2 regions of the Janibacter limosus genome follow, and region 1 is predicted to be linked to the other one. Evidence: riboswitches for the same ligand, from Rfam matches in the RefSeq annotation. Region 1 holds a riboswitch; the other holds the start of a gene.
What was found. Region 1 has a riboswitch for cyclic di-AMP ahead of EXU32_RS16470 (peptidoglycan-binding protein). Riboswitches for the same ligand answer to the same signal wherever they lie in the genome.

Region 1 (11,760 bases):
GCTCGCGCCGGTTGCCGCCCGCGGCGACGGCCGTGACCTTGGCCGGGAGTGCCGAGATGTGCTGGAGCAGGCCGCGGACGTCGTACTCGGTGCACGGTGTGGGGGAGTCGAGCTGATCAGGTCGCACGGCACTGATGAGGTCGGCGACCCAGGTCTGGGCGGTGTCGAGATCGGGACGGAAGTCTGAGATCTGATCCATACTGATGATCGAACCCCCGACCCCCGACAGCGTCAACTGCCCAGGAGCTCACGTGCCGGACATCGTCGTCACCGACCACGCGGACAAGGGCCGCTTCGAGGCTCATCAGGGAGTGGTGCTCGTCGGTTTCGCCGAGTACCAGCTCACCGACGACCTCTACGTCTTCACCCACACGCAGGTCGACCCGGCGCACGAGGGCAAGGGTGTCGGTGGGGCGCTGGCCCGAGGCGCCCTCGACCAGGTGCGGGCGGAGGGGACGCGCCAGGTGCTCGCGGTCTGCCCCTTCATCGAGTCCTGGATGGCCAGGCACCCCGACTACGCGGACCTCAACCTGCGCGCGGCCCCCTCCGGCCCGGTCGACTGAGCGCCCGCCTCACGCCGGGCACGCCGCTCTCACGCCGGTCTCCGCAGCTCGACCGGCAGCTCCTCGAGCAGGCGCAGCCACACCTCGGCCGAGGTCGGATAGCTCGGCACCGCGTGGCGCAGGACGTGGACCGGGACCCGGCCGGTGATCGCCACCGTGGCAGCGTGGACGAGCTCGCCCACGTCCGGCCCCACGAAGGTCGCTCCGAGCAGCAGACGAGTCCGCCGGTCGACGACGATCTGCGCGGTGCCCGAGACGTGATCGCGCAGCAGGGCCGCGCCGGCCACCCCGGACACGGGGGCCGACGAGACGACCAGGTCGTGCCCGGCATCGCGGGCCTCCTCCTCGGTCATCCCGACCGACGCCACCTGTGGGTCGGTGAAGACCACCTGCGGCACGGGGGCGTCCTCGACCACGGCGGGTGCCGGGGCGCCCGTCGCGGAGGCGGCGATCTGGGCCCCGACGACCCGCGCCCGGTACTTGCCCCAGTGGGTCAGCGGAGCGTCCCCGCTGGCGTCACCGACGGCGTGGAGCCACCCGGGCAGACGGCCCTCGAGGACGTCGTCGGCGGTGAGGTCGACCGTCTCCAGCCCGACGTCGTCGAGGCGGGGTCGTCGACCGGTCGCGACGAGCACCTCGTCGGCCTCGACCGCACCGTCGTCGGTCTCGACCGTGACCGGACCGCCGTGGACCCGGCCGACTCCGGTGTCCTGCGGGTCGGGTCGGGTGCAGCCGGTGCTCGACGTCGACAACCGGACGTCCACCCCCTTCGCCCGCAGGGAGTCGGCGATCTCCCGGCCGACGAAGGGCTCCAGCCCGGACAGCAGCCGCTCGCCGCGCACGAGCATCGTGACCTGCGAGCCGATGGCGCTCATCCACGTGGCCGCCTCGCACGCGACGACGCCACCGCCGATGACCACGAGACGGTCGGGCACCTCGACGACGCCGGTCGCGTCGCGTGACCCCCACGGCCGCACGTCGACGAAGGGAGCGGGGACGGCGGGTGCGCTGCCCGTCGCGATGACCACGGCGTGCCGGGAACGCAGCCGCCGGGTGCCCTCGGGCCCGGTGACCTCGACGAGGCGGTCACCGACGAGCCGGCCGTGCCCGCGCACGGTCGCGATGCCCGTGTCGTGGGCCCACCGGACCTGCCCCGCGTCGTCATAGGACGAGACCCAGGCGTCACGTCGGGCCAGGAGCGCGTCGCGGTCGACCTCGGTGGGGTGCACCCCCGGCAGGTCGTGCGTGGTGCCCGCGACGGAGATCGGTCGCAGCAGCGCCTTGCTCGGCATGCAGGCCCAGTAGGAGCACTCGCCGCCGAAGAGCTCGCCCTCGACGAGGACGGCGCCGAGGTCGGTGCCCTCCGTCGCGTACTGCGCCGCGTTCTCGCCAACGGGGCCGCCGCCGATGACGACGACGTCGTACTCGTCGGTCATGACGTCCTCTCCTCGAGCAACGCGGCCTGACCGAACATCTCGGCGGTCGCCCGGGCGGTGGGTGTCCCGGCGTCTGGATCGGCGCCGTGATCGAGCAGGACGGCGACCACGTCGGGCTCAGCCTTGAAGATAGCGCCCGCGAGCGGGGTCTGGCCGCGGTCGTTGGGCCGGTTGACGTCGGCCCCTCGTCGGACGAGCTCACCGACCAGCCCGGCGTGGCCGTGATAGGCCGCGAGCATGAGCAGGGTGTTGCCCGCCGGGTCGGCGAGGTCGGCGGGAGCGCCCGCGTCGACATAGGCGGCGACCCGATCGGTCTGGCCCTCCCGCGCCCAGTCGAAGAGCTGGTGGGCCAGGTCGACGGCTGCCTCGTCAGGGGTTTGCTCGCTCATCCACCCAGTGTGCCGGGCGAGGGTGGCACCCGCCAGCGACCACCGTCGGACCGCGGCGAGCCGTCTGCCGACCGGCCACTCAGGGGAGTGCCTCGCCCTTCATCAGTCGTGAGCTGTAGACATTGGTGATCCGCACCCCGTCGAGCCAGGCGGTCAGCCGCTGCGCCTCGAGGGCGAGGGCGGACCTCCCTTCGCCACCGAGGTCGGTGCCGGGGCACTCGACGACGGACACGACGCCGTCGTCGTCCTGGACCCAGGCGCCCACGATCCGGCCGTCCCACCACGCGGTGCTGCCGCCGTTGCCATTGCTGTCGAAGAGCAGCTCGCGGTGCGCCGGGTCGAGGTAGGCCTCGCGGTGCCTCCACCCCATCGTCGTCGGGTCGAGGGTGGGTAGCAGCGCGGCCCACGGGGAGACGTCGGCGACCGGGTCGAGGTCGTCGGGCAGCACCCATCCGGTGCGCTCGCGCTCGAGGGCGACCTCGACGGCACCGACCGCGGTGAGGGCCGCCCGGGTGGCGCCCTTGGTCGCGCCCAGCCACCACTGCACGTCCTCGAGCGTCCCGGGGCCGAAGCGGGCCAGCCAACGTCGCACGAGCTGGGCATAGGCATCGTCGAGGGGCAGTGGCGCGATGCTCTCGCCGAGCCAGTCGGGCAGCAGCGTCCAGGCCGGTTTGGACAGTCGCCAGTGACCGGCGTTGGGCCCCCGGGTGAGCCTCCCCTCGGCGCCGAGCCACGTGAGCACCCGGGGAGCGAGGTTGAAGGTGCCGCCGTAGCGCTTGTCCGCGTTGACCGTGATGGCGCCCGACAGCTCGGGCAGCTCCTCACGCAGGGCCCTGGCGGGGAGCGCCGGCGAGCCGGTCAGCCGGTCGACGACGGCCGCGCCGGCGGCGTCGAGCCAGGCGTCACCGTCGGCGGCGATGCCGTGCCGTGCGGCATCGCGGGCGATGAGGCGCCGTTGCTCGGGCGCGATCCGTGAGAGCGCGACGCCCAGTGCCGCCGGAAGCAGGTCGCGGGGGAAGGCGAAGAGGGTCCGGCGCATCGCCAGCTGCTTGACGAGCGAGCGGTCCTCGTAGAGCGCCGTCTCGACGTCGGCGGGGGTGGTGCCCCTGGTCCGGGCGCCGACGGCCAGGTGGACGGTCGCCGCCTCGGTCGCGTGGAGGCAGACGACCGCCTCGGCGGCACCGACCGGACCGCTCGCCCGGTGCTCGGGGTGCAGCCCGTGCCGGACCGCCAGCCGGGCGCGGCGCTCGCGGTCGTCGACCAGACGCACGACTCAGGCCTTGCGCGCCACGGCGAGGAAGACGGAGTAGTCGCGGCCCTCCTTGACGACCTTGCCCGCGTCGCCGACGCTCACGTCGGTGAGTCCGGCCGCCTCGATCTGCGTGGCCAGCTCGTCGCGCGAGAACCCGTGGTGCCCGCCGAAGTCGTGGTCGTGGAAGCTGCCGTCCTCGCGGTCGAGGTCGGCGATGCAGAGGTGACCTCCGGCATCGAGCAGCTCGGCGAAGCCGGCGAGCACCCGGTCCAGCTGCTGCACGTGGTGCATGACGTTGGACGTCAGGACGAGGTCGAAGCGGTCGGTCGGGACCGGGGCCGACTCGAGGTCGAGGTCCCACACCCGGGAGGGCGAAGGGAGGGCCCCCGCCTCGACCTTGTCCGCCAGGACCTGCCGCATGCCCGAGGAGTTGTCGGCGAAGGTGAGCGTGGGCTCGACGAGGTGCGGCAGGAGGGCGGCGGTCACCAGGCCCGTGCCGGCGCCGTACTCGAGCACCCGGGCACGGGCAGGAAGGGAGATCGCGGCCGCGATGGCCTCGGCGACCTCACCCGACTGCCGGAGCTTGTCCGGGTCGTCGTCCCAGGTCGAGGCCCGGTCGTCGAAGTGCCCGCTGCCCGAATGACCTGCGTGGCCCTCGTGCCCGTGCCCGGTGTGCTCGTGTCCCTCGTGTCCGCTGCTCATGTGCCAACCCTGCCACCGGGTTGGGACAACCGACAGGGGAGCGCAACGCCGAAGGGCCCCGACCGTGACGGTCGGGACCCTTCGGTGGTGTCGACGCGGTGCGTCGTCAGTGGTGGATCAGAAGCGACCGTACGTCACGTCGTCGGTCCAGATGTCGCGCTCGCTGACTCCGGTGCTGGGGTTGCCTGCGTCGATGATCTTGCCGTCTCCGGCGTAGATCCCGTTGTGGTACGCGGGGTTGCCGAAGAAGACGATGTCACCGGGCTGTGGGTCGGAGACCGGGGTGGCCGCCGCCTGCTGGTCCTGGGTGGTGCGCGGCACATCCTTGCCGGCAGCCTCGTACACGTGCTGGACGAAGCCCGAGCAGTCGAAGCCCGAGGTGCTCGTGCCGCCCATGACATAGGGCGTCCCGACGAGTCCGCGGGCCGTCTCGACGATCGAGGAGTCCGATGCCGGGCTGCTCGTCGAGGCAGCGGCGGTCTCGGAGGAGCTCGCCGTCGACGTCGTGGAGCCACTCGACAGGCCCATCCTGGAGCCCGTCTCGCTGCCGACGATGCCGTCGGCCGACAGTCCGTGGTCGTTCTGCCAGCTGATGACGCCCTGCTCGGTCTCGCTGCCGAAGACGCCGTCGGAGGTGACGCCGACCTTGTCCTGGATCTGCTCGACGACGATGCCACGGTCGCCGACGCGCACGACGTCGTCGAAGGACGAGCTGCTGGTCGCGGTGCCGGCGCTCGGTGCGCTGGCGGTCGAGGTCGACGACGCCGGTGCCTCGGGTCCGCCCTGGGCGGCGGCGCCCGTCGCGGTCATCATCGATGCTCCGAGGCCGAGGGCCGTTGCGGCGAGGACTCCGGCGCCAGCGCGGTGCGCGGCGGTCCGGTGCGTGCGACGTGCGCTGTGACGCGCGGTGTGGAAGGTACTCATGTAGATCTCCTGCGCCCGCGGCGAGCTCTGCTCCACCACGCCTACCGGCACTGCAGGGGAAACCTCCGGGGTGGTAGGTCACGGCGTGCCCCGAAGTACCCCGACGCGTGTCGGGGCCGCGGAGAACACTAGGCCATTTGGTCACGAAATGGTAACGAGCGCTTGGGGTGGCGCAGCTCGTCGACATCCACCCCGTCGCCGCCCGGCATGCGCCTCGCGACGTACGCCGGGTGTCGCTCACGGGCGGATGTCGCAGGGCGACGACCCGAGGAGTGTGGACACATCACCAGCCGACTCCAGGAGGACCCCATGAACACCCTGATCACCGCACTGCCCGAGCTTGCCGTCCATGCCGGCGACGGCCGGTGGGCCGAAGGCGCAGGACCGCCCTTCGTCATCTTCCCGCTCGTCTGGCTGCTGCTCGTCGGCGGGATCATCACCGTCGCCGTCCTGGGTCGCCGCCGCCGCGAGGCCACCGCCGGACGCCGCTCGGGCGAGCGGCTGCTCGCCGAGCGGTACGCCGACGGGTCGATCGACGAGGAGGAGTACCGCGCCCGACGCACGGTGTTGCGCGAGAAGTGATCTCGAGACGAAGGGGGGAGCCGCGGGCTCCCCCCTTCGTCATGGCGTCAGGCGAGGCCGGACTGGAAGGCGAAGACCACGAGCTGGGCCCGGTCACGGGCGCCGAGCTTGATCATCGCCCGGCTGACGTGAGTACGCGCGGTGGCCGGGCTGACGACGAGACGCTCGGCGATCTCCTTGTTGTTCATCCCCTCGGCGACGAGGGTGACGACCTCTCGCTCGCGCTCGGTGAGGTCGGCCAGGCGGGGGTGCGGTCGGGGACGTCGGGGTGCGTTGGCGGTGAACTCGCGGATGAGGGTCCGGGTCACCGACGGCGAGAGCAGGGCGCCACCGTCGGCCACCGTCTCGATCGCCTCGACCAGAGTCGCGGGCGGGGTGTTCTTCAGCAGGAATCCGCTCGCGCCGTGCCGGAGCGCATCGAAGACGTACTCGTCGAGCTCGAAGGTCGTCAGCACGAGGACGCGCGTGTGCGAGAGGTCGGGGTCCCCGACGATCCGACGGGTCGCCTCGAGCCCGTCGATACCGGGCATCCGGATGTCCATGAGGACGACGTCGGGACGGGTGGCGCGCGCCAGGGCGACCGCGGCGATCCCGTCGGCGGCCTCGCCCGCGATGGTGAGACCCTCGGTGGCCTCCACGAGGGCCCGCAGTCCGAGGCGGACGAGCTCCTGGTCGTCGACGAGCAGCACGGAGGTCACGGGGACTCCTTCGGTGGGGCAGGCAGGACGGCGTGGATCCGGAAGGTGTGCGGTCGAGGACCCGGGCCGTGGGCCAGCTCGCCGCCGAGCTGGGTCGCGCGGTGGCGCATCCCGGTGATGCCGAGTCCGGCCACGTGGTCGTCGGCGTGGAGGTCCTGGTTGGTGACGGTAACCGTGACGGCGTCCTCGTCGCGACCCACGCGGACCTCGGCGCGAGGATGCGCCGAGTGCTTGACGACATTGGTGAGGGACTCCTGGACGATCCGGTACACGGCCAGATCGGTGGCCGCGGGCAGCGCTGCGTCGACACCGCTCACCTCGAGATCCACCTCGACGCCCGCCGCCCGCACCCGCTCGCACAGGGCGCCGAGTCGGGCCACTCCCGGGGTCGGTGCCCGCGAGTCGTCCGGCGCCCCGGAGTCCTCGGGCCGAAGGGTGGACAGCGTGGTCCGCAGCTCCTCCAGGGCCTCCGCGCTCGCCGCGCTGATCGCCCGCAGGGCCTCCTCCGGCTGGCCCGGGCGCGCCGCCCGGACGTGCAGGGCGATGTCGGCCTGCATCTGGATCGCGGCGAGACCGTGACCGACGACGTCGTGGACCTCCTGAGCGAGCCGGACGCGTTCTGCCTGGACGAGCCGCTCGTCGGCGTCCGCCCGGGAGCGGGCCCTGGCGTCCGCGAGCACCTGGCGAGCCCACCCGATGGTGAAGGGCAGCACGACCCAGGTGGCAGCCGGCACGACACCGGCGACGGCGCTGCCACCCGGTGGCTGGGTGAAGAGGTGGACGAGCAGCGCGACGAAGGCCCCCGACGACCAGAGCGCCGCCTCGCGGGTGGGGCGGTGCCGGGCGATGGCGAAGACCGCCACGGCGAGGCTGAGCAGAACCGGACCGTACGGGTGGCCGAGCGCGAGGTAGGTGGCGGTCGCGGTGGTCGTGACGACGAGGGTCCACACCGGCTGCCGCCGCCGCAGCACCAGCGCGACGGCGGCCGTGGCGACGAGGGCGAGCGCCAGAGCATCGGGCGGGACGGCGTCGCTGGCCCCCGGGCCGAAGGGGGGTCCGTCACCGGGTCCCTGCCCCTGGCGTCCCCACGGGCCCTCGCCCCCGCCGAGGAAGGGGAGGGTGACGAGGCCGAGCACGGCGAGCAGCAGCGCGAGCGGGACCTCGCGCAGCCACCCGGGACCTCGTGCGGGCGCCGGCCGACCGGTGCTGCGTCGCGGCACGGCTCTCCCTTCGTCGGTGTGGGCGATGTCCACTCTCGCGCAGGAGGGCCCACCCGTCACCCCGCCTGCGGCGTAACAGGGCCTACGTCCCCGGACGTAGCTGCGGTTGCGTCCGGTGGGTGACGCGCCCGCGCCCGTGCGGCAGGACTCTTGGAGCCATGTCCACCGCCACGACCACTCGCCGACCTTCGACCGCCGCCGATGCCCGGCGACCGCGGATGAGGCCCGCCCTGCGCAAGGGGGTGCTCGTCCTCCACCTGCTCTCGGTGGGCGGATGGATCGGGATCGACGTCCTCGTCGGTGCACTCGTCCTCGCCGGGACGCTCGGCGATCCGGCGACGGCCGGTCTGGCCTACCGGGCCCTCGGGAGCTTCGTCGTCGTCCCGATGCTCACAGCCGCACTCGCGAGCCTCGCGACCGGGCTGCTGCTCGGCCTGGGGACGAAGTGGGGTCTGGCTCGGTACTGGTGGGTGCTCGTCAAGCTCGGTCTCACGCTCGTGCTCACGGTGCTGATCGTCGTCGCGCTACGGCCGGGGATGCCCGAGGTGGTCCTCCACGGTGAGCAGCTGGCGGCCGGCCTCGTGCCGGAGGGGGACGTCTCGGAGCTGGTCTTCCCGCCGATCGTGTCCCTCGTCGTGCTCTCCCTGGCGACTGTCCTCTCGGTGTACAAGCCGTGGGGGCGCACTCGACGCTGACCGGCCAGCATGCCTTGACCCCGCCGGCGCAACGCCGAGGGGCCCCGACCGTGACGGTCGGGGCCCCTCGATGGTGGCGACGCGGTGCGTCGTCACTGGTGGATCAGACGCGACCGTAGGTGACGGCGCTGGTCCAGATGGCGCGCTTGGTCGTGTCGACGCGCGAGTTGCCGGCGTCGTACATCTGGCCGTTGCCGGCGTAGATGCCCATGTGCCAGGCGGGGGCACCGAAGAAGACGAGGTCGCCGACGCGGGGCGAGGAGACCCGGGTGGTGGCCTGACGCTGCTGCTCGGCCGTGCGCGGCAGGGTCTTGCCGTTGCGGGCGAAGACGTACTGGGTGAAGCCCGAGCAGTCGAAGCCGGTCGAGGGGCTCGTGCCACCCATGACGTAGGGGGTGCCGACGAGGCTCGCGGCGGTGTTGATGATGCCGCTGCTGGAGACCGCGGTGCGCGTCGTCGAGCGCGAGGTCGTCGTGGTGGTGGAGCGGGTGGACCCGGTGATGCCCATCGCGGAGCCGGTGCGGGGACCGACGACGCCGTCGGCGGTCAGTCCGTGGCTGCGCTGCCAGCGCTTGACGGCGGCGGCCGTCCCGGAGCCGAAGATGCCGTCGGCGCTGACGCCGACCACGCGCTGGACCTGCTTGACGACGGTGCCGCGCGAGCCCTGACGGACCAGGCCGGTGAAGTTGGTGCGCGCGGTGGAGGACGCGGTGGTCCGACTGGAGCGGGTCGTGGTCGATCCCAGGCCCATCTTGGTGCCGGTGCGGGGGCCGACGACGCCATCGGCGGTCAGGCCGTGGCTGCGCTGCCAGCGCTTGACGGCGTAGGCGGTCCGGGAGCCGAAGATGCCGTCGGCGCTGACGCCGACCTTCTGCTGGATCTGCTTGACGACGGTGCCGCGGGAGCCCTGCTTGACCAGACCGGAGAAGGTGGCGGCGGAGGTGGCGGACGGAGCGGCGGTGGCGGACTGGGCGCCGATGGTGGCGGTGCCGAGGCTGACTGCGGCGACGGCGACCATGGTCGCGCCAGCGCGCTTGCCGACCTGCGAGGGGTGGCTCGGACCGCGGTGGCGTCCGGCGTAGAACATCGACATGGGTCTCTCCTACGCCTGCGGAGTTAGCTGTCGGGTTGGAGTGGAGATCACTCCGCCCTGTGGTCCGTGGACCACGAGGACTTCACCCCAAGGCTGCAAGGCCATGGTTCGGTGGGTCCCCCGCTCCTGCCGTGCTGACTCAGGGGGCCAGTCGGGTTGGCAGGATTAGGCGGCCCGGTGGCAACCCCTCGTGTGTGGGGTCGCGAAAAGGATAAGGCATTGGGACACGAAACGGTAACGGGGGTGTGGACGAATTTGTCTGTCAGTCGCCACCGTGTACGGCCCGGTGCAGCTGCGCCATCTCCTCGTCCATCCGCGCGGCCGTCGCAGCCGCATCCGTGATGCGCTGACGCAGGTCGGGAGGGACGTCCCCTTCGTACTTGTAGAAGATCTTGTGCTCGGTGCTCGCCCAGAAGTCCATCGCCACCGTGCGGAACTGCACCTCGACCGGCACCTGCACCGGCCCGGAGGAGAGGAAGACGGGGATCTCGAGGATCACGTGCAGCGAGCGGTAGCCGTTGGCCTTGGGGTTGGCGATGTAGTCCTTGACCACCCGCACGGTGATGTCGGCCTGCGCCGTGAGCGAGTCCACGAGCCGGTAGACGTCGGCGACGAAGGAGCAGATGACCCGCACCCCGGCGATGTCGGTGATGTGCTCGCGCAGGTCCGGGATCTCCAGCTCGACCCCCTGGCGGGCGGCCTTCTCCAGGATGCTCTCCGGGCTCTTGACCCGGGTGGAGATGTGCTCGATCGGGTTGTCGAGGTGCAGCTCGGCGAACTCCTCGCGCAGGATCTCCAGCCGCATCGCGACCTGCTCCATGCCGAACCGGTAGCCGAGCATCATCCGCGTGAAGTCGTCACGGATCTGGGCGAACCGGCGGATCGCGTCGTCGGACAGTTCCGCTGGCAGCGCGGGGGGCTGGGTCATGGTCTCTCCGGGGTCGGGTGCCGAGCCAGCCTAGGGGTCGAGTCTGGGAGGCAGCAGGGCGCGGACCGGGCATGCTGGTCGGGTGCACGCCGACACCTTCCTGCCGATCCGGACCGAGCGCCTCACCCTTCGGGCGCACCGCGTGGGCGACCTCGAGCCGCTGCTGGAGTACGAGTCCCTGCCCGAGGTGGCGCGCTACCTCCCCTACCACCCGTGGACCCGGGAGACCGGCCGGGAGCACCTGGCCAAGCGGGTGCTGTGTCTGGGACTGGACACCCCGGCCCGCAGCCTCGGCCTCGTGGTGGAGCACGAGGGTCGCGTGATCGGGGACGTCCTGCTCTGGGTCACCGACGAGGCGGGAGCGAAGGGAGAGATGGGCTGGGCCTTCCGCCCCGACGTCGCGGGGCAGGGCTTCGCCACCGAGGCGGCGGCCGCAGTCCTCGAGGTCGGCTTCGCCCGCTACGGGTTGCACCGGGTCATCGCCCAGATGGATGCTCGCAACACGGCCTCGGCGCGCGTCGCCGAGCGGCTCGGGATGCAGCTGGAGGCCCAGCCGCGACAGGACTACTGGAGCAAGGGGGAGTGGACCGACTCGCTCGTGTACGCCGCGCTGGCGAGCGACCACCCGCACGACGTCGGTGACGCGATCGTCGTCAGCGCGGTCGTGCTCGCCGATGCCGACGGCCACGTGCTCACCGTCCGCAAGCGGGGCACGCACTCCTTCATGCACCCCGGTGGCAAGCCGGAGCCGGGCGAGACCCCTGCGCAGTGCGCGGTCCGTGAGGTGGAGGAGGAGCTCGGTCTGGTCCTCGACCCGGAGCGGCTCGACCTCCTGGCGGTGCACCGCACGGCCGCCGCCAACGAGGCGGGCATGGCGCTCGTCGCGAGCGTCTTCCGCCACCCGCACCTGACAGACCGGTCGCGTCCGAGCGTCGTCCCCGCTGCCGAGATCGAGGAGGTCCGGTGGGTCGACGTGAGCCGGCCGTTGCCGCAGGACTCAGCGCCCCTGCTGAGCCTGCTCGTCGCGGGGGCGGACTCGCGATGAAGGTCGTCGACCCGCAAGGCCGGACATGGCGTGTCTCGCGGCGGTGGATGCCGTGGCGGCGCAAGACACGCTTCGGCAGCTGGGGGGACGGGCCCGTCTTCAGCGGCAGCCTCGGGGACGACCCGATCAGCGCGATCATCGGCGTCGTCCTGCTCATCCTCTTCATCCCGGTCCTGGTGCTTGGCCTCGTCGTCGCCCTGGAGATGTTGCTCCTGCTGCTGGTCCTCCCCTTC
Region 2 (11,760 bases), 700 kb from region 1:
CCCCGACCCCGCTCATCGGCGGCTCGTGCCGCATCAACTTCAGGGTCACCGGTGGCGACATACTTGCCTTGCTCCGCCTTCTTCAACGCCGCAAACGCCCCCACGACATCCGCCAGCGGACCCAGGATGCTCAACCACGCCATCCCATCCGCCGCAGGCCGCACACTCACATTCCTGGAGGCGACCGCCTTGCGGCGCCGCCGCACCAGAGCCTCCGCGTCCAGGTCCGCACTCGCCCGATGCGCCGCCGCAGCCAGCTCCTTGTCACTGACCGTGGTCAGGCACCCCGCCAACCTGCGGTCGGCCTCGACCCGGTCCTCGTGCGACAGGCACGCGGTCTCACGGGTCACGATCGTCGCCCGCCACTCACTCAGCTCACCAGCGGTCAACGCCGCCATCGTGTACGGCAGGTCGTGCACCAAGCTCTTCGCCAACCCCACGTGCCGATCCGCCTGACCCGGCGAACACCGCCGAGCAAGAGCCAGCTCCGCCCGCGCCCCACGCCGACGACACGATGCCTCCCGCGCCGAGACCACACCATCAGCACGGTCCTGCGCCACCCTCGCGTCACGGTCCTCGACAAACATCGCGGTCGCGCGGGCCTGCAACGCGGCAGCCGCCCCCTTCGTCGCCTCGCACACCGTCACGACCTGCAGCAGCTCAGCCTCCGACAAACCCTCGGCACGAGCACCGCTCAACACCTCAAGAGCAGCAGCAAGACGATCAGGCAGCGCGTCCCCGACCATCGACTCACCCACTGTGGTGTCAGTCCCCTGATCGGTCATCGCGCCTCCCTTCGCTACATCCAGACTAGTACATACGTTCGAACAAGAGAAGAGGGTGAGCCCGAGAATGTGGACGATCTGGCTCCCCTCGAGACGGCCGCGGGGCGGCCTCCTCGGGGAACGTGGGAAGCCCGGGGGCGACCTCGACGGGGAGTGCGCGAAGCCAACCGTTAAACTGACAACCCGTCCCCGGACCCCTCGAGAGGCCCTCGTGACCCTGCTGCTGCTCGCCCACTTCGTGGCAGCAGCAGTCGCGCCCGCTCTCGCCCGGATCCTCCACCGGCGCTCCTTCCTCGTCCTCGCCCTCGTGCCGGCGGTCACCTTCGCCTGGCTCCTCGCGCAGACCAGCCGCGTCACCGACGGCCACGCCGTCGTCGAGCAGATCAGCTGGGTGCCGCAGCTCGGGATGGACTTCGACCTGCGGCTCGGGACGCTCCAGTGGCTCCTCGGCCTGCTCGTCAGCGGCGTCGGCGCCCTCGCGCTCGTCTACTGCGCCTGGTACTTCAAGCCCGACGACCCCAGCCTGTGGCGCTTCACGGGCGTCTTCACCGCCTTCGCCGGCGCGATGTTCGGGCTCGTCATCGCCGACAACCTCATGGCGCTCTACGTCTTCTGGGAGCTGACGACAGTCTTCTCCTACACGCTCATCGGGCACAACCCGGTGCGCTCGGCCAACCGTCGCTCGGCGACCCAGGCCCTGCTCGTCACCACCTTCGGCGGGCTGGCGATGCTCGTCGGCACGATCGTCCTCGGCGAGACCTCGAGCTACACGATCAGCGAGATGCTCGCCGACCCGCCGCCCGCCGGGACCCTGACGACCATCGCCGTCCTGCTCGTCCTGATCGGGGCGCTGACCAAGTCGGCACAGGTCCCCTTCCACTTCTGGCTGCCGGGCGCCATGGCCGCACCGACCCCGGTCAGCGCCTACCTGCACGCCGCGTCGATGGTCAAGGCCGGCATCTACGTCGTCCTCCTGCTCGCCCCCGTCTTCGCCGACACCCCCGGGTGGAAGCCCCTGACCATCGGCCTGGGCCTGTGGACGATGGTGCTCGGCGGGTGGCGGGCGCTGCGCCAGGACGACATCAAGCTCCTCCTCGCCTACGGAACCGTCAGCCAGCTCGGCATGATGACCGCCCTCGCCGGCATCGGCACCAAGGCCGCCGGTCTGGCCGCCTTCGCCCTCGTCCTCTCGCACGCCCTCTTCAAGTCGGTCCTCTTCTTCACCGTCGGCATCATCGACAAGGGGACCGGCACCCGCGACCTGACCCAGCTGCACGGCCTGGCCCGGCGGCTCCCCCTCCTCACCGCCGTCGCCGTCGTCTCGGCGGCCTCGATGGCCGGCCTGCCGCCGCTCATCGGCTTCGTCGCCAAGGAGTCGGCCCTCACCGCAGCCCTCGACGCCACCCACGGCGCGATCCCCGGCATCACCGGGTGGCTCGTCGTCGCCGGCCTCGTCGCCGGGTCCACGCTCACGGTCGCCTACTCCGCCCGCTTCGTCTGGGGTGCCTTCGCCACGAAGGGGGGACCCGGCACCTCCCCGAGACCCACCCCCTTCGCCGCACCGTCCGCACTGCTCATCGCTCCCGTGCTCCTCGCCACCGTCACCCTCGTCGGCGGCTTCCTCGGCGGCACCTGGAGCGACGTCTTCGAGCCGTACGCGCGCACCCTCACCGGCCCCGAGCCCGAGCAGCTCGCGCTGTGGCACGGACTCACCCCCACCCTCGGCCTGACGGCCCTGGCGATCACCGCCGGCCTCCTCCTCTTCGCTGCGCGGGCCCCCTTCGCCCGCCTGCAGGCCGCGCTGCCGCAGGTGGTCGACGCCGAGCGGGTCTACCAGCGCTTCATGCGCGCCCTCGACCGCTTCGCCGTCGAGGTCACCGCACTGTCGCAGGGCGGCTCGCTGCCGACCTACCTCGGGACGATCTTCATCATCGTGCTGGTGCTGCCCGGCGCCGTGGCGGCCACCGCGCTGCCCGGGACGCAGGTGCGGCTGTGGGACTCCCTCGCGCAGGCCGTCGTGGGGCTCTTCGTCATCGTGGCTGCGGTCCTGGCGGTCAGGTCGCGCAACCGGCTGCAGTCGGTGATGTTCGTCGGGACCACCGGCTACGGCCTCGCGCTGCTCTTCCTGCTCCACGGCGCCCCCGACCTCGCCCTCACCCAGGTCCTCGTCGAGACCTTCAGCCTCGTCCTCTTCGTCCTCGTGCTGCGCAAGCTGCCCGAGCGGTTCCGCCGGCGCCCGCTGGCCGAGCGCCGCTCGTTGCGGCGCTCGTGGCGGCTGGCGCTCGCCGGGTCCATGGGGCTGGCCATCTCGACGATCACCGTCGTCGCCGCCAATGCACGCGTCCACGAGCCGATCTCCAAGGCCTTCCCCGAGGCGGCCTACGCCTTCGGCCACGGCAAGAACATCGTCAACGTCACCCTCGTCGACATCCGCGCCTGGGACACGCTCGGCGAGATCTCCGTCCTCGTCGCGGCGGCCACCGGAATCGCCAGCCTCGTCTTCGTGCGCACGCAGGACGTCGAGCGCTCGTGGACGCGGCGTCGTAGCCAGGGCGAGGTCATCGCCTCCGTGCCACGCGAGCGACGCTCGGTCATCCTCGAGACCGCCACCCGCCTCGTCTTCCACGTGATGATCCTGCTCTCGCTCTACCTGCTCCTCGCCGGGCACAACCAGGTCGGCGGCGGCTTCGCCGGAGGCCTCGTCCTCGGTCTCGCGCTGCTCGTGCGGTACCTCGCCGGAGGGCGCGCCGAGCTCGACTTCGCCGCACCGGTCAGCGCCGGTCTCGTCCTCGGCGCCGGCCTCGCGGTCTCGGCGATCTCCGCGCTCGCCCCGCTCGCCTTCGGCGGCACCGTCCTGCAGTCCGCGGTCGTCGAGCTCGACCTGCCGATCTGGGGCCAGGTCAAGATCGTCACGGCCCTGCTCTTCGACATCGGCGTCTACCTCATCGTCGTCGGGCTGGCCCTGGACGTCGTGCGCTCCCTCGGCTCCGGCATCGACAAGCAGGCCGAGGAGGAGGAGCTCACCGCATGAACCCCAACGCCATCGCCCCCAGCCTCACCCTCGTCGTCGTCGCCGGATTCCTCATCGCGAGCGGCGTCTACCTCCTGCTCGAGCGGGCCCTGACCCGACTGCTCCTGGGGATCGTCCTCGCCAGCAACGGCGTGGCCACGCTCTACCTCGTCGTCTCCGGACCGGCGAAGGGAGCGCCCTTCGTCGGTGCCCGCCCCTCGTCCGAGATGAGCGACCCACTCCCGCAGGCGATGGTGCTCACCGCGATCGTCATCGCGCTGGCCTCCGTGGCCTTCGTGCTCTCGCTCGCCTACCGCCAGTGGCGCATCACCGGCAGCGACGACGTCCCGGACGACGCCGAGGACGACCTGATCAAGCGCCTCGCGGAACGCGACGAGGTCTCGAGCACCTACGACCCGGACACCCAGTCCACCACCACCGCAGACGAGGAGGACGCGACCGCATGACGATGGCCAACCTCCTCCCCCTTCCCGTCCTGCTACCGCTGCTCGGGGCCGCGCTCACCCTCGTCGCGCGCCGCAGGCCCCGCACCCAGGTCGCCATCAGCCTCCTGGTGCTCGCCGCGAGCCTCGGCGTCGCGATCGCCCTGATGTGGGGCACCCACGACCAGGGGCCCATCGTCCTGTGGCTCGGCGCGTGGACCGAGCCGCTGGGCATCGCCCTCGTCGCCGACCGGCTGTCCGCGCTCATGCTGCTGATCAGCAGCTTCGTCATCCTCGTCGTGCTCGTCTTCGCCATCGGTCAGGGCGTCGCCGACGGCGACGAGGACTCACCGCTGTCGATCTACTTCCCGACCTATCTCGTGCTGTCGGCGGGCGTGTCCAACGCCTTCCTCGCCGGCGACCTCTTCAACCTCTTCGTCAGCTTCGAGATGCTGCTCTTCGCGTCCTTCGTGCTGCTCACCCTCGGCGGCAGCGGCTCCCGGATCCGCGCCGGGACGACCTACGTCATCGTCTCGATGGTCTCCTCCTTCCTCTTCCTCGTCGCCATCGCCGGGATCTACGCGGCGGCCGGCACGGTCAACATGGCCCAGCTGTCGCTGCGCCTGCCCGACATCGACCCGACCGTCAGCCTGGCCCTGCAGTTGATGCTCCTCACCGTCTTCGGCATCAAGGCCGCCGTCTTCCCGATGTCCGCGTGGCTGCCCGACAGCTACCCCTCGGCGCCCGTCCCGGTGTCGGCCGTCTTCGCCGGCCTGCTCACCAAGGTGGGCGTCTACGCGATCGTGCGCACCCAGTTCCTGCTCTTCCCCGAGTCGCCCCTGCACACGCTGCTCATGATCGCCGGGCTGCTGACGATGCTCGTCGGCATCCTCGGTGCGGTCGCCCAGCCGGGCATCAAGCGGATGCTCTCCTTCACCCTCGTCAGCCACATCGGCTACATGCTCTTCGGTATCGGGGTGGCCAGCGGGCTGGGGCTGTCCGCGGCGATCTTCTACATCGCGCACCACATCATCGTGCAGACCGCGCTCTTCCTCATCTCCGGACTCATCGAGCGGGTCGGCGGGTCGACGGTCATCAACCGCCTCGGCGGGCTCGCGGCCACGTCCCCGGTGCTGGCGATCCTCTTCTTCGTGCCGGCCATGAACCTCGCAGGCATCCCTCCCTTCTCCGGCTTCGTCGGCAAGGTGGGGCTGGTGCAGGCGGGTGTCGCCGACGGGGGCGCGGTGGCCTGGACGCTCGTCGTCGGGTCGGTCGTCACCTCGCTCCTCACCCTCTACGCGGTGGCCAAGACCTGGAGCTTCGCCTTCTGGCGGCCCCGCGCAGAGGAGGGCGCCGACCAGACCTTCGAGATCCCGACGCTCACCCCGAGCTTCGGGCGGCTGAGCGACGCCATCGGTGCGGTCGTCGCGCACGAGCGGCCGTCGACACCCATCTCACCCCCGGCGCCCTCGCGCCAGGTCGACCGCCCCATGCCCCCGCTCATGCTCGGCGCCGCCAGCGCGGTGGTCGTCTTCAGCATGGGGCTGTCCGTCTTCGCCGGGCCGCTCTTCACCTACACCGACGCCGCAGCGCGCCAGATGATCACCCGTGACGCCTACGTCGAGGCCGTGCTGCCCCAGGAGGTGCCGTGATGGACGCCGAGCACGTCGCCACCACCGGACGTCGCGGCGGCTGGCAGCCACGCGCGATCATCGCCCTGGCGGTCGTGTGGGTCCTGCTGTGGGACAAGGTCTCCCTCGGCAATGTCGTCAACGGCCTGATCATCGGTGCCGTCGTCACCCAGATCTTCCCGCTGCCGTCCATCGAGTACTTCGGTCGCATCCACCCGTGGCGCCTCGTCGTGCTCGTCGCGCGCTTCCTCGTCGACCTCGTCGTCGCGGCCGTGCAGATCGTCATCTCCACGCTGAGCCCCCGCCCTTCGCTCGGGGGATCGATCGTCGAGGTGCAGCTGCGCACCCGCTCGGAGTTCTACATGACGATCGTGTCGGCCCTCGTCTCGCTCGTCCCCGGGTCGATCGTCGTCGAGGCCCGTCGGCGGGCCGGCATCCTCTACGTCCACGGCTTTCACGTGACCTCGCCGGAGGGCCTGGAGGAGCTGCGGCAGGACGTCCTCGACGTCGAGACCCGCGTCGTGCGGGCCATCGGCACCGACGAGGAGATCACCCTGTGCACGCAGGGCCCGACGGCCCCGGGTCGAGCGGCCCAGGAGACGGAGGAGGCATGAGCATCATCCTGGCCATCTCCCTGGGCCTGCTCATAGCGGCGGCCGCCCTGGTGCTCGTGCGCGTCAACCTCGGCCCGACCAACCTCGACCGCGCGCTGAGCCTCGATGTCCTGATCGTCATCATCACCGGCATCATCGCCACGCAGATCCTGCGCACCGACGACGTGGGCGCGCTGCCGATCATGGTCGTCTTCAGCCTGACCGGCTTCGTCGGCTCCGTGTCCGTCGCCAGATTCATGGCGCGCAAGGAGGACGAGTCATGACCTGGCAGGAGGCCTGCGACCTGGCCGGCGCGATCAGCATCCTCCTCGGGGCGGTGCTCGCCCTCGTGGGTGCCATCGGGTTGGTGCGGCTGCCCGACATCTTCGCCCGCATGCACGCGGCGACCAAGCCGCAGACGCTGGGGCTGCTGCTGATCCTCGTCGGGCTCGCCCTCAACGTGCGCACCTGGGCCTCGGTCGCGACCCTGCTCATCGTGGTGGGCGCCCAGGCCCTCACCGCACCGGTGACGGCGCACATCCTCGGCCGCGCCGGGTACCGCACCGGCATCTCCGAGGACGACCTGCTGCACCACGACGAGCTCGGCGAGGCCTACCGGCGGATGGAGCAGGACGAGGGCAGCGCGCCGTAGCCGCACTCACCGCACGACGACCCGCGACGTGCCGACCCACGACCTGACGAAGGGGGCGAAGGGAGAGTGACTCCCTTCGCCCCCTTGGTCACGGGGTGAGCTGCGCTCAGACGCGGCCGTAGCCGGAGACGCCGTCGAAGACCGGGCGGATGCTGACGCTCGAGCCCGTGCGGGGAGAGTCGATCATCATGCCGTCGCCGAGGTAGATGCCCATGTGGTAGGCCGGCGAACCGAAGAAGACGAGGTCACCGGGCTGCGGGTCGGAGACCGGGGTGGCCATGGCCTGCTGGGCGGTCGTGACGCGCGGCAGGGACTTGCCCGCCTTGGCGAAGACGTACTGGGTGAAGCCCGAGCAGTCGAAGCCGGCCGGCGTGGAGCCGCCGTAGACGTAGGGGGTGCCGATGTACTGCTTGGCGATCGCGATGACGCCGCCGGCGTTGGAGGAGGGAGCCGGGGCCGGCTCGGCCTTCTTCGGGGCCGGCGCCGGGGCGGCGGCCGGGGCCGGAGCGGCGGCGGGGGCCTGACGCTCCTGCGAGCGGCTCGCCGTGCTGCTCTGCGTGCGCTCGGGTGCAGCGGGGGCAGCCTGCTCCTGCTGGGCCTGCTGGGCGGCCTCCTGCTCGCGCTGGCGCTCAGCGGCGGCGGCCTCCTGGCGGGCCTGCTCGCGCTCGGCGCGGGCACGCAGCTGCGCGGGGGTCGGGCCGGTCGGCTTGGCGACGGGCGTGACCTCGAGCTTTCCGAAGGCGGTGACCGCCTGGGTGGACGAGGAGGTGGCGCTGGGTGCGGTGACCGCTGCGGCCTGCGACGTGGCCTGGACCGGGGCGGAGTCCACGACGGTGGCGGAGTCGGCGGCCTGCGCGGGGACGGCGATCGCAGCGATCAGGCCACCCGAGGCGGCGAAGACGGCGGTGCCCTTGGCGATCGGGGTGCCGGCGTGGCTGACGATCTGCCCGATCTCGGACACGGGGTTGTAGCGACCAGCGGCGCGGTGGCGCCCGATGTTGTGAGACAAGGTGTTGACCTCTATCCGGCTTGCGGGGTGAGCTGTCGGGTTCGGGCCAGAGGTGCGGCCCGGTCCTACGGCGCCGGATCGACCTTGCGGTCCGATGCGCTGAAGGACTTAACCCCAAGGAGCATCCGCGATGCCCCATGAGTGGGTCCCCCGCTCCTGCCATGCGGTGTTCGTGCAGATCCGTCCGGTGCGGTGGCAGGACTCAGCGTCCGCGAGACGAGTCCGCCCAGGGGAGGCGGACCCGACAGACCGTACCTGCAGATCGGCCCAATGTCACGTTCAGGTCACGGCGGGTCAGGAAGGGAGGATCTCGACGAAGACGTGCTCGGCCACGTCGCCGGGCAAGGAGACGGCGTCCCCCGGCTGGGCGCCGACCCTCGCGACGACGACCCGGTCCTGGTCGGCCGAGATGGTGACGACCTCGCCGGGGCGCAGCCGGGCCTCGGTCAGCAGGGCGAGCGCCTCGTGGTCCACCTGCGCGGTCTCGCCGATGCGTCGCACGCGGTACTGCCCGCCCTGGGAGCCGGCTGCGACGATCTCGGTCAGGCTCTGCAGGCCCTCGAGGTAGTCGGCGGTGGCCTCCTCGCCGGCAAGCAGCTCGTCGAGGCCGGGGATCGGGGTGCCGTAGGGCGACTCACGGTGCTCGGGGAGCATCGACAGGATCTTGCGCTCGACCCGCTCGCTCATGACGTGCTCCCACCGGCAGGCCTCCTCGTGGACGTGCTCCCACTCCAGGCCGATGACGTCCGCGAGCAGCCGCTCGGCGAGCCGGTGCTTGCGCATGACGCGGGTCGCGAGCAGGCGCCCCGTGTCGGAGAGCACGAGCTGGCGGTCCCCACCGAGGCTGACGAGACCGTCGCGCTCCATGCGGGCGATGGTCTGCGAGACGGTCGGCCCCGAGTGGCCCAGTCGCTCCGCGATCCGGGCACGCATCGGAGGAATGTCCTCCTCCTCGAGCTCGAAGATCGTGCGGAGGTACATCTCGGTGGTGTCGATGAGGTCCTTCACGAGCCCCATCATGCCTTGCCCGGCACCGACCGGACAGCCGTCGTCAGCGCGCGAGGCGCTCCCGGTCGGCCCGGGCCATCCACCCGCTCGTCCACGCCAGCCCGCCCAGGCCGAGGACCCCCAGCGTCACGGCCGCCACCGGCAGCGACGCCACTGCCGTGACGGCGCTCAGGCCCAGCGTCCCGGAGGCATGACCGACCTCGCCCGTGAGCCGCCAGGCGCCGAGGAACTGCGCCCGGTCCGCGGCTGGTGCGTTGTCGGCCCCGAGCGTCATCACGATGCCCGAGCCCAGCCCGTTGCCCAGCGCCATGAAGAGGGCGACCGCGAGCAGCTCTCCCTTCGAGTCGGCCCACGGCAGGACGAGGAAGGAGGCGGAGACGACCACGAGGAGGGCCGCCACGACCCACAACCGGCCGAGCCGGTCCATCATCCAGCCGCCCGGGTAGACGAGGAAGAGCTCGGCGACCCCGGCCGCGGCGAAGATCTGCGAGGAGTCGACGCCGTCGAGACCGATGTGCAGCGCCCACAGCGGCAGGATCGCCAGGCGCGCGGAGCGCAGCGCCGAGATCACCGTGACCCCCACCCCCTGGGTGAGCAGGAGACGCGCGTGCCGACGGATGACGCGGAAGATCCCCGTGCGCGGTTGGCCCGCCCGGGCCCGCTCGTGGTCGGCCGTGAGGTCGGGCGCGGTGAGCACGGTGAGGGCCGACCCGAGGGCCAGGAGCGCGGCGACGCCGTAGGCACCCTGCAGGCCGAAGGGAGCGATGGCCAGCGCCCCGACGACCGGCCCGAGGAGCAGCCCCGCGCGCATGGCACCTCCGAGCAGGGACATGCCGCGCGCGAGCAGGTGCTGCGGCAGCACGTCGATCATGTAGCCCTGCCGGGCGAGGAAGAAGGCCGACGTGGCCAGCCCGCTGACGAGCAGCGCCGCGCCCATGAGCCACAACGAGGGGGCCCACCCGGCCACCGCGAGCGCGGCGACGTCGAGCAGCCCGGCCCGGATGAGCGTGGCGCGCTCCCCGATGCGCGCCACGAGGGCACCCGCGGGCAGGACGCCGAGAAGCTGCCCGACCCCGGTGAGCGCGACGACGAAGGCGGCCATGCCCAGGCTCGCGCCCAGCTCGTCGGCCCGCAGGGCCGCGATCGGCACCACGGCGCCGGCGGCCGACGCCGACAGCAGGGTCGGACCGTAGGCGGGGACGACGATGCGCCGCCAGCCGAAGTCCTCGCCCGAGCTCATCCCCGTGTCCTCTCCTCGGAGCGCATCGCTAGGTTGGGGTGGTGCACACCACAGCCGAGACGACGACCGTCTCCCCACGCCATGCCGGACCTCCGGGGTGCGGCAACGGCGGCTGGGTCAGCGGCCTGCTCACCGAGCGTCTCGACGACCTCGTCCCCGCGGAGGGGGACCTGACCTCGGCGACGGTACGCCTCAGCGCCCCGACGCCGCTCGGCCGTCCGCTGCAGTGGGAGGTCGACGGCTCGGTCGCCGACGGTCCTGACCTCTCCCTCCACCTGCTCGACGGGGAGACGCTGCTCGGGACGGCCCGTCGGGTCCCTTTGCCCGAGCTCACGATCCCCGCACCGGTCACCCTCGAGGACGCCCGTGCGGCAGCGGCCGGCTTCGACGCGAGCAACCACCCCTATCCCGGGTGCTTCGTCTGCGGGCCCGACAACGACGCCGGCCTGCACGTCTACGCCAGCCCCGTCGCCGGACGCGACGACGTCCTCGCCGCACCCGTGACCCTCACCGAGGAGGGCCTGCCCTCGGTCCTCGCGGCGCTGGACTGCCCGGGCGCCTTCACCGTCGGCTTCGGCGAGGACGCGCTGCTGCTCGGCACCTTCACCTCCACCGTCCACGCCCCCGTCCCGGTCGGGCGCGAGCTCGTCGTCCTGGCCTGGGCCGCCGGGCGAGAGGGCCGCAAGCGATGGTCCGGCACGGCCCTCCTCGACGGCGAGCGCCTGCTCGCCAGCGCCGCCGCGACCTGGATCGCTGTCGGCCGCGACACCATCCCCGGCACCGCCCCCGCAGCCCAGCCACAGGAGAGCCCATGACCCGCCCCCTCGCCCTCGTCACCGGCGCCAGCTCCGGCATCGGCGCCGCCACCGCCCGCGCGCTCGCGGCCGCCGGCCACGAGGTCATCTGCGCCGCCCGCCGCACCGACCGCATCGTCGATCTCGCCGCCAAGATCGACGGACGGGCGGTCACCTGCGATGTCACCGACGCCGACTCGGTGGCCGAGCTCGCGGCCGAGGTCGGCGACCAGCTCGCGGTGCTCGTCAACAACGCCGGCGGCGCCTACGGTCTCGACCCCGTCGCCACCGGTGACATCGAGGACTGGCGCACCATGTACGAGGTCAACGTCATCGGGACCCTCCGCGTGACGCAGGCTCTGCTCCCTTCGCTCGTCGCGGGTGAGGGGATCATCGTCAACGTCGGCTCCACGGCGGGACGCACCTCCTACGAGGGCGGCGCCGGCTACACGGCCGCCAAGCACGCGCTGGCGACGATGACCGAGACGATGCGCCTGGAGCTCGTCGACCAGCCGGTGCGGATCACCGAGATCGCCCCCGGGATGGTGCACACCGAGGGCTTCTCCCTCACCCGCTTCAAGGGCGACAGCGAGCG

Region 2: another riboswitch for cyclic di-AMP. It lies ahead of EXU32_RS12975 (C40 family peptidase); the one in region 1 lies ahead of EXU32_RS16470 (peptidoglycan-binding protein).

What each region holds. Positions count from the first base shown of each region.
Region 1 covers NZ_CP036164.1:3,412,546-3,424,305, forward strand. Annotated here, with positions in the region: gene EXU32_RS16415 (TIGR03086 family metal-binding protein) at 1-199, opposite strand, end outside; gene EXU32_RS16420 (GNAT family N-acetyltransferase) at 252-563, shown strand; gene EXU32_RS16425 (dihydrolipoyl dehydrogenase family protein) at 593-1,999, opposite strand; gene EXU32_RS16430 (ankyrin repeat domain-containing protein) at 1,996-2,388, opposite strand; gene EXU32_RS16435 (winged helix DNA-binding domain-containing protein) at 2,468-3,658, opposite strand; gene EXU32_RS16440 (class I SAM-dependent DNA methyltransferase) at 3,662-4,342, opposite strand; gene EXU32_RS16445 (NlpC/P60 family protein) at 4,460-5,266, opposite strand; gene EXU32_RS16450 (SHOCT domain-containing protein) at 5,576-5,848, shown strand; gene EXU32_RS16455 (response regulator transcription factor) at 5,896-6,546, opposite strand; gene EXU32_RS16460 (sensor histidine kinase) at 6,543-7,766, opposite strand; gene EXU32_RS16465 (hypothetical protein) at 7,985-8,461, shown strand; gene EXU32_RS16470 (peptidoglycan-binding protein) at 8,565-9,554, opposite strand; cyclic di-AMP (ydaO/yuaA leader) riboswitch at 9,558-9,726, opposite strand; gene EXU32_RS16475 (GTP pyrophosphokinase) at 9,817-10,482, opposite strand; gene EXU32_RS17660 (GNAT family N-acetyltransferase) at 10,565-11,527, shown strand; gene EXU32_RS16485 (hypothetical protein) at 11,524-11,760, shown strand, end outside.
Region 2 covers NZ_CP036164.1:2,709,888-2,721,647, forward strand. Annotated here, with positions in the region: gene EXU32_RS12940 (HNH endonuclease) at 1-785, opposite strand, end outside; gene EXU32_RS12945 (Na+/H+ antiporter subunit A) at 997-3,816, shown strand; gene EXU32_RS12950 (Na(+)/H(+) antiporter subunit C) at 3,813-4,262, shown strand; gene EXU32_RS12955 (Na+/H+ antiporter subunit D) at 4,259-5,890, shown strand; gene EXU32_RS12960 (Na+/H+ antiporter subunit E) at 5,890-6,483, shown strand; gene EXU32_RS12965 (monovalent cation/H+ antiporter complex subunit F) at 6,480-6,746, shown strand; gene mnhG (monovalent cation/H(+) antiporter subunit G) at 6,743-7,114, shown strand; gene EXU32_RS12975 (C40 family peptidase) at 7,221-8,123, opposite strand; cyclic di-AMP (ydaO/yuaA leader) riboswitch at 8,126-8,294, opposite strand; gene EXU32_RS12980 (metal-dependent transcriptional regulator) at 8,418-9,131, opposite strand; gene EXU32_RS12985 (MFS transporter) at 9,175-10,371, opposite strand; gene EXU32_RS12990 (hypothetical protein) at 10,413-11,186, shown strand; gene EXU32_RS12995 (SDR family NAD(P)-dependent oxidoreductase) at 11,183-11,760, shown strand, end outside.